DNA from 4 places in the Halalkalibacter krulwichiae genome. Region 3 is predicted to be linked to each of the others. Evidence: riboswitches for the same ligand, from Rfam matches in the RefSeq annotation. Region 3 holds a riboswitch; each other region holds the start of a gene.
The links. A riboswitch is a leader RNA that binds a small molecule or an ion and turns the genes downstream of it on or off. The one in region 3 is predicted to bind S-adenosylmethionine.
Positions count from the first base shown of each region.

Region 1: it holds a riboswitch for S-adenosylmethionine, as region 3 does, so the genes downstream of both, metK (methionine adenosyltransferase) here and BkAM31D_RS09960 (methionine biosynthesis PLP-dependent protein) in region 3, are expected to answer to the same signal.
Region 2: it holds a riboswitch for S-adenosylmethionine, as region 3 does, so the genes downstream of both, BkAM31D_RS04400 (homoserine dehydrogenase) here and BkAM31D_RS09960 (methionine biosynthesis PLP-dependent protein) in region 3, are expected to answer to the same signal.
Region 4: it holds a riboswitch for S-adenosylmethionine, as region 3 does, so the genes downstream of both, BkAM31D_RS18535 (methionine ABC transporter ATP-binding protein) here and BkAM31D_RS09960 (methionine biosynthesis PLP-dependent protein) in region 3, are expected to answer to the same signal.

Region 1 covers NZ_CP020814.1:3,500,668-3,502,869, forward strand. Annotated here, with positions in the region: gene metK (methionine adenosyltransferase) at 1-858, opposite strand, end outside; SAM riboswitch class I at 1,012-1,125, opposite strand; gene BkAM31D_RS17620 (hypothetical protein) at 1,294-1,668, opposite strand; gene pckA (phosphoenolpyruvate carboxykinase (ATP)) at 1,914-2,202, shown strand, end outside.
Region 2 covers NZ_CP020814.1:840,396-842,597, forward strand. Annotated here, with positions in the region: gene aspS (aspartate--tRNA ligase) at 1-787, shown strand, start outside; SAM riboswitch class I at 851-966, shown strand; gene BkAM31D_RS04400 (homoserine dehydrogenase) at 1,057-2,202, shown strand, end outside.
Region 3 covers NZ_CP020814.1:1,985,859-1,988,060, forward strand. Annotated here, with positions in the region: gene prsW (glutamic-type intramembrane protease PrsW) at 1-378, shown strand, start outside; gene BkAM31D_RS23935 (hypothetical protein) at 405-569, shown strand; SAM riboswitch class I at 651-755, shown strand; gene BkAM31D_RS09960 (methionine biosynthesis PLP-dependent protein) at 832-1,950, shown strand; gene BkAM31D_RS09965 (bifunctional homocysteine S-methyltransferase/methylenetetrahydrofolate reductase) at 1,964-2,202, shown strand, end outside.
Region 4 covers NZ_CP020814.1:3,668,229-3,670,430, forward strand. Annotated here, with positions in the region: gene BkAM31D_RS18530 (methionine ABC transporter permease) at 1-102, opposite strand, end outside; gene BkAM31D_RS18535 (methionine ABC transporter ATP-binding protein) at 95-1,120, opposite strand; SAM riboswitch class I at 1,271-1,384, opposite strand; gene BkAM31D_RS18540 (YusG family protein) at 1,688-1,924, opposite strand; gene gcvH (glycine cleavage system protein GcvH) at 2,046-2,202, opposite strand, start outside.

The DNA.
Region 1 (2,202 bases), 1.5 Mb from region 3:
TTTCGTTGCATCTTTACCTGAGAACGCTCCACCACCGTGACGAGCGTAACCACCGTATGTATCTACAATGATTTTGCGCCCAGTTAGACCTGCATCACCTTGTGGTCCACCAATTACAAAACGACCAGTAGGATTGATGAAATATTTTGTATCCTCATCAATTAATTGCTCTGGTACAACTGGTTTAATTACATATTCCTTTAAGTTACGTTGAATTTGTTCAAGTGTAACTTCAGGATGATGTTGAGTAGAAATAACAATCGTGTCAATACGAACAGGGTTACCTGCCTCATCATACTCGACTGTTACTTGAGTCTTACCGTCAGGACGTAAATATGGCAGAATTTCTTCTTTACGAACTTCCGTTAATCGACGAGCTAGCTTATGGCTTAGTGAGATTGGTAAAGGCATAAGTTCTTTCGTTTCGTTATTTGCATAACCAAACATTAGTCCTTGGTCTCCTGCACCGATCGCTTCAATTTCAGCATCTGTCATTTGACCTTCACGAGCTTCAAGAGCTTGGTCAACCCCTTGAGCAATATCAGCTGATTGTTCATCAATAGAAGTGAGTACTGCACACGTTTCTGAATCAAAACCATATTTTGCACGTGTATAACCAATTCCTTTAATTGTTTCTCGCACTATTTTCGGAATGTCTACATATGTGTTTGTTGTAATTTCTCCAGCGACTAATACTAAACCTGTTGTTACAGATGTTTCACACGCTACACGTGCATTTGGATCGTTTGTTAAAATTGCATCAAGAATGGCATCTGAAATCTGGTCACAAATTTTATCTGGATGCCCTTCTGTTACTGACTCTGACGTAAATAAACGTCTGCTTTTTACTTCTGTCATTTTATTTCCTCCTTTAACACTGCCTACTCTTAGCATGTGTCTTTCTTTGAGACGGCACTCATGTCCCACCGAATGGGAAATACCTTCCTGTACAGCGTATAAACGATAAAAACCCTATTCCAAAGAGGAAAGGGTTGAATGTTTACCTTTAGCCTCTTATCGTTCAAGACAAAACAGTCTTGCAGGTTAGCACCTTTTCACTCATGGCTACGAGTGTTGGTTGCTGGGCTTCTTCGGGCCTGTCCCTCCGCCTACTCAGGATAAGAGTATCCGTTCGACGCATATCATATCGCACATGTCGTATACTGTCAACCTATCCCAATGAAATAAGTGGCAATCAGGACTAATTCGAACTTATATAAGTATTCCAATTAGTCCTAACCTTTAACAACAGATAAGATTAGTATCTCAACATACGTTGATTTCATTCTTTATTTAATATGGTGTATCGTCATCTTGATATGTTACATTTTCACGACGCTTTCGTCTTTCCTCTTCTTTGCGGATCCGCTCTTGTTCCACTTGTTGTTCTTCTCTCATCTCTTCTCTTAACTGCATTCTCAATAAATCATTTTGGTTATCGCGTGGCTTTACTTGACTATACACACCACTGGCGGTTAATCCAATAATCAGTGCCATTAATACTTGCTCACCCCATTCTCTTGGAATGAACCAAAGGATACCAGCTATGCCAATTGCCAAAAGAGCTCGATATTGTTTTTCAATACCAAATGCATTACCCACTACAGTAACTAGCGCTGCGACAACGGCAGAAACGGTCGCAAGATCGAGCATTGATACTTGATCCACACAGAACGCCTCCTTATTTCTTATACATCCATCCTATGCACAAAGTCGAAATTTAGGAACGTCCGATTGATTTTCCCCTCATTTTTTCCTATTTATAATAGGTAAACATGTTTTTTGTTGGATTATGTCACATTTAAATTTTTAAAATAATAGTATAGACTATTAAAGTGATTGTGTTATACTAATAAACAAGAATTATAAATTAATGGTAACTAATATAAGTTTAAGGAAAGGATTTTGCGACAATGAAAACACTTAGTTTACAATCGGAACTAACAAATTTAATGACTCAGGAAAACGTTCAACTTAATCTGCCAATCTCTTCTCTTATTGAAAGAGCACTCATGCGTGGTGAAGGCAGCCTAACCTCAACTGGTGCTTTAAGTGTTGAAACAGGTGCATATACAGGGCGTTCCCCAAAAGACAAATTCATTGTCAATGAATCTAGCATTTCAGACAAAATTGAATGGGGATCTGTCAATCAGCCAATTGAAAAAGAAGTGTTCACTTCTCTTTATCAAAAGGTGCTGGAAC
Region 2 (2,202 bases), 1.1 Mb from region 3:
GCTTTCTCGTAAAGAGATTGATGCTTTGACTGATTTCGTTAAGCAATATGGGGCAAAAGGATTAGCTTGGTTAAAAGTAGAAGAGGGCGGACTTAAAGGACCAATTGCAAAATTCTTTGAAGGCGAACTAGCAATAGCACTAATTAAAGCTTTAGATGCTGAAGTGGGAGACCTGTTATTCTTTGGAGCAGACAAAAAGCAAGTTGTGTTTGATAGCTTAGGAGCTCTACGATTGAAGTTTGGAAAGCAGTTTGATCTGATCGATCAAAATCAATTCAACTTCCTTTGGGTCGTTGATTTTCCACTAGTTGAATATGATGAAGAGGCTAAACGATTTGTTGCCTTGCACCATCCATTCACTAATCCTAAAAAAGAAGATATTGAATTATTAGCTACTGATCCTGCTAGTGTGCGTGCTGATGCCTATGATCTAGTTTTAAATGGATATGAGCTTGGCGGTGGATCACAACGGATTTATCAGCGAAATATCCAAGAACAGATGTTTAGTGCGTTAGGGTTTACTGAAGAGGAAGCACGTGAAGAATTCGGGTTCTTATTGGAAGCATTTGAGTATGGAACACCGCCTCATGGAGGAATTGCACTAGGATTAGATCGATTAGTTATGTTATTAGCTGGACGTAGTAATTTACGTGACACAATTGCTTTCCCGAAAACGGCTAGTGCGAGTGACTTGCTAACAAATGCACCGAGTGAAGTGAGTGTTGAACAATTAATAGATCTAAATTTATCGATTATCGGTAAAAAAGCAGAAAAAGTTAACGTATAATTGACAAAAATTAACTAATACCGTATAATCACGATAACTTAATAGGAACGTTTGAACAATTCAAACTTATCTAGAGAGGTGGAGGGAACTGACCCTACGAAGCCCAGCAACCGTTTTGCAAGCCATGTAAAAAAAGGTGCTAATTTCAGCAGAATGATGTCCATTCTGAAAGATAAGTAAAGGCAGCCAAAACCTTTCCTTATCGGAGAGGTTTTTTTGTTTTTATTTTCTTTTTGAAGAGGTCGGATAGAAAGTAGGAGGGGAAAGTGATGATAAATATAGGTTTAATTGGGTATGGAACTGTAGGTAGTGGGGTATATGAGAGGCTAATAGAAACGAAGGAGCAAATAGAAACATTATTGGGTAGTCAGATTCGAATTGCCTCTGTGTTAGTTAAAGACAAACAAAAAAAGCGTATAGTAGAGACGGATGCAATGGTAACAAGTGATTGGCATGAATTTTGTCAAGCCGCTGAGTTTGACATCATCTTTGAGGCAATTGGTGGTGTTGAACCAGCTTTTACATATACGTCGGAGTTGTTAAAAAAAGGCGTACCTGTAATTACAGCTAATAAGAAACTAGTTGCTGAAAAAGGGAATGTATTAGAAGAAATGGCAAAAGAACAATCAACCTATTATGGATATGAAGCCGCGGTTGCAGGGGGAATACCAATCATTAATGCCTTAAAAGGAACGTTAATGACGACCTCTATTACGAGAGTTGCTGGTATTTTAAATGGGACAACAAACTATATCCTGACAGAAATGATTGATAACCATCGTGCCTTTTCTGATGTGTTACTTGATGCACAAGAGCGAGGTTACGCAGAATCTGATCCTAGTGATGATATTGATGGCTTTGATGCATGGTATAAAATAAGAATCTTAAGTCGTCTCTGTTTTGGCGAATGGCCAAATGTGCTAGATATTCCACGAGTAGGTATTACAGAATTGGAAGATTGGCATGTAGAAATAGGAGAAAGATTTGGATTCAAAATTAAATTAATGGCTGAAGCTGTTCAAGAAGATAAAAAAATAATTGGGCGTGTTACACCTGCCTTTTTAACTCAAACAGAAGCATTAGCTAATGTTCAAGGTGTCTTGAATGCCGTTGTTCTTCAAGGAGATGCAATTGATCAACTGCTTTTTGTAGGTCCTGGTGCAGGAAAAAAGGCAACAGCAAATAGTATGGTAGAGGACTTTCTATACCATGAAAGATCGAAAGATACAACTAGACGATCAATCTTAAATAACGAAAAGTTATCAGCAAGCTCAATTGTTCATGAGTTAATGTTTATTAGACATGATCAAAGAGAACAAGCGTTAAAATGGGTAAAGTTAATGAACGTACATGTGTTAGATACATGTGACCACTATGAGGGTGAAGGTTGGATTATATGCAACAGTAACTCTCCT
Region 3 (2,202 bases):
GCGACTTTCTCAAGGCGTTATGACGGGATTGTATTTGGGGTATCCCTTTCATTAGGGTTCGCAACGGTAGAGAATGTCTTTTATTTAGTTGCAAATGGATTGGAAGCGGCTATTGGTCGTGCGTTACTTCCGGTATCGAGTCATGCTTTGTATGGAGTGATTATGGGCTACTATTTTGGTTTGGCAAAAGTTGAAAAAATAGGTAGGAGAAAGAATATGGTGGTTGCTTTACTGTTGCCTGTTGTTCTTCATGGTACTTATGATTTTATTCTGTTAAGTTTTGATATCTACTTTTTAATTGGTCTTATCCCGTTTATGTTAGTACTATGGTGGGTAGCATTAAATAAAGTAAAGCGTGCCAATGAACTTGATTATTAAATACACAAATAGGGAGGTTGTTAAAAGTGACATCTGAAGGGCGTTATCGTGTAGTAATCCGTTGCCCACTTTGTGGAGAAAAATATATTTTACGTGGTAGAAAAAATGAAAAAGGAGAATATGAAACGGGTTTTAAGCGCTGTATTTGTGGAAATGAGGAAACTTTGCATGTAGATGCAACTCTTGAATAATTGCTTTCTAAAAAAAAATTCTCTTGCAATATTGTGAGAATTGTTGTAATTTTGATTAAACGAATAACTTTATACATTGATTTCTTATCAAGAGAGACGGAGGGGATGGCCCGAAGAAGTCTCAGCAACCAGCCAAGTTTGGTCAGGTGCTAATTCCATCAAGTCATGAGACTTGAAAGATAAGAAGAAGAGACTAACGATACAACCACCTTCTTCTTATAATGAAGGTGGTTTTTTGATTTTTTATTATTGGAGGGCAACTATGAACAGAGAAAAATTAGAGACCATTTTAGTACAAATCGGAAACCGATCAGAGGATCGAACAGGAACGATTAACACACCTGTCTATTTCTCGACTGCCTATCGCCATACTGGTATAGGAGAGTCGACTGGATATGATTATGCTCGTACAGGTAATCCAACAAGAGAAGTTGTTGAAAAGACAATTGCGACGCTTGAAGAGGGAGACAGGGGGTTTGCATGTAGTTCTGGAATGGCTGCAATCCAAACGGTACTTTCATTATTTGAACAAGGAGATGAAATATTAGCATCTCAAGATTTATATGGAGGGACATATCGACTCTTCGAACAAGGTTGGAATCGTTGGGGCTTATCTTTTGCATTTGCCGATCCAAGGAAGTTAGAGGATTTTGAAAAACGTATAACAAATAAAACGAAAGCATTGTTTATTGAAACGCCAACGAATCCATTAATGCAAGAAGCTTCTATCTCTGAATTAGCCAAAATAGCAAAGAAGCATGGTCTATTACTTATCGTAGACAATACATTTTATACTCCATTGCTTCAACAACCACTTGTTGATGGTGCGGATATTGTGATACATAGTGCAAGTAAATACTTAGGTGGCCATAATGATGTGATAGCTGGTTTAATTGCTGCAAAAGGACAGGAGTTATGTGACCGTATTGCTTACTATCATAATGGAATTGGTGCGATATTATCAGCATTTGATTCGTTCTTACTAATAAGAGGTATGAAAACTCTTGCATTAAGAATGGAAAAACATGAAGAAAATGCAAAGGCGATTGTTAAGTATTTAGAGCAGGAAGAGGGAGTGACTGATGTTCTCTATCCAGGTAAAGGTGGAATGATTTCCTTTCGTATTTTAAAAGAGGCATGGGTTAATCCATTTCTTCAACAACTAAAACTAATTTCTTTTGCTGAGAGCTTAGGAGGAGTCGAAAGCTTAATGACGTATCCAGCAACACAAACTCATATGGATATTCCGGAAGATATTCGTATTGCAAATGGTGTTTGTAACAGGCTACTACGTTTTTCAGTTGGAATTGAACGAGATCAAGATTTAATTGCAGATCTTGATCAAGCATTTAAATATGTTAAAGAAAGCATACAGTCATAATGGGGGAGAAGAAATGAATTTTCTAAAGAAGCTTGCCCAGCAAGTCTTAATTGGTGATGGAGCGATGGGCACGTTATTATACGAACAAGGTGTCGACCAGTGTTTTGAAGAAGTAAACGTAACAGAGCCGGATAAGATCGTACGTGCTCATCGGGAATATATTGAAGCTGGTGCAGATGTAATTCAAACAAATACATACGCAGCAAATAGATTAAAGTTGGAAAAGTATGGATTGCAAGATCGTGTTAGTGA
Region 4 (2,202 bases), 1.7 Mb from region 3:
GATGAACGTTGCAGCAACAGAAATACTCGTCATATAAAGCGTTTCAAGTGTTGCTTCCCATAGCTTGTCCCATTTTACTTTTCCAAATAATTGATCAATCATGGACAATCACCTCCACTTCAACCTCTTTGTTCCGAATGAAAGTGATCGCTTTATCAATTTCAGATGGTTCTCCATTTAATGCGACAAACAATGTCCCATAAGAACCTTCCTGAATTTTTGTGATTTTCCCTTGAACAATATTGACTTCTATATCGAATTGACGAATTAATTGTGTAATTAATGGACGCTCCGCTTTTTCTCCTACAAACGTCAATTGAACAATTTGACCTTCAGGGTGGTCTTCAAGCATTTGAGTAATGGCATCCACCGTTTCTTCAGGCTCAGTAATTTGTTTCACAAATTCCTTTGTCATATTCGCTTTAGGCTTACGGAATACTTCACGTACAGGACCATTTTCAACAACCTGCCCTGCTTCCATAACGGCTACTTTGTGACAAATCTTGCGAATGACATGCATCTCATGTGTAATCAAAATAATCGTTAAACCAAGCTTTTCATTAATATCAACAAGCAAATCAAGAATGGAATCCGTCGTTTTTGGATCAAGTGCGGATGTCGCTTCATCACAAAGCAATACTTTCGGATTATTAGCAAGAGCACGAGCAATCCCAACACGTTGCTTTTGACCGCCACTTAGCTGTGAAGGGTAACTTTCTCCCCGACCCTTTAAGCCAACGAGTTCAATTAATTCGTTCACACGCTTATCTCGTTCGACTTTTTTTACTCCAGCAATTTCTAATGGAAAAGCGATATTTTCACGAACCGTGCGTGACCAAAGTAAGTTGAAATGCTGAAAAATCATGCCGATTTCTTGACGAGCTTTTCTAAGCTCTTTTTGGTTTAACTTTGATAAGTTTTTTCCAGCTACTTCAACATCGCCCTCTGTCGGGCGCTCCAACATATTCAACATTCGAATAAGTGTACTTTTCCCTGCACCACTGTATCCAATTATTCCATAGATTTCGCCTTCATCAATTTTTAGATCTATTCCATTAACGGCTGCAACCGGGCCATCTTTCGTTTGGAACACTTTGCGGATACCACTTAATGATATCATCATGTATAACCTCCTTGAAGCTCTTCTAACATAGTCTCGTCTAAGATGTCTAATACTTCAATATTTCCAGAAAGCAGCTTTAGACATTTGGGCAAAACAAAAACCCTCCTGAACATCATGATGAACAGAAAGGTTAGTAACGAGTCCTTTCTCTCATCTTTCAAAGCTTCATGCTTTGCAGGATTTAGCACCTTCTTAGATGTTGAATCATCTAACGGTTGCCGGGCATCGTAGGGCCAGTCCCTCCGCCACTCTGGATAAGAGTTTCTTATATTATTTTTAGCAATGAGAGAATAATAGCATGTAAGAAAAAAACTTGTCAACAAATAACCTAAAAACAATTATAATCCAAAAATATACAGCGGAAATATTATAGCGGATCGTCTGTCTTGTTCTCTCTTTTTCTAACGAAAGCGATTCAACCGATTTAAGCATTGAGCTACTACAATGGAAGATTTTTTCTAAATTTGATATTTCCCTCTAGAACCATGCTTTATGAAAAGCCTGGCAGAGTTAATCATGCCAGGCTTTGTAGCGTTCGGATCAGTCCCTTGATCACTATTTTATTTAGCACCAGCCCTCATCGCAGCCTTCTACATACGATTGAACTTGATTAGGATTTTCATTTTCGTAGCGGAAAATCTTATCATTTTCAAATTCAAAGCCTTCCGCCATCTCATGTTGAAACCCTTGGTTCGTTTCAATAACTTTACCAACTTTCGCGTTACCCATATATAAATTCATATGGCCATCTTCATACTTCCCTTTAACTTTACTTGTAACATCAACTTTAATCAGATCCAATGCACTAACCTCCTTACACAGAAGTTACTATTATTGTGTCCTTTTACAAAGAAGACAGTCATGGGGAATTCATGAAAAAGAGGAAAGGCACAACACCCTTCCTCTGTAATCGATATTTCGATTAGTCTTCGCTAATCATTTCTTCATATTGTTCAGCAGACATAAGGTTGTCCACTTCACTTGCATCTTTAGGCTCTACTACGATCATCCATGCTTTCTCATATGGTGACTCGTTAACGAACTCAGGAGAATCATCAAGATCTTCATTAACAGCAACT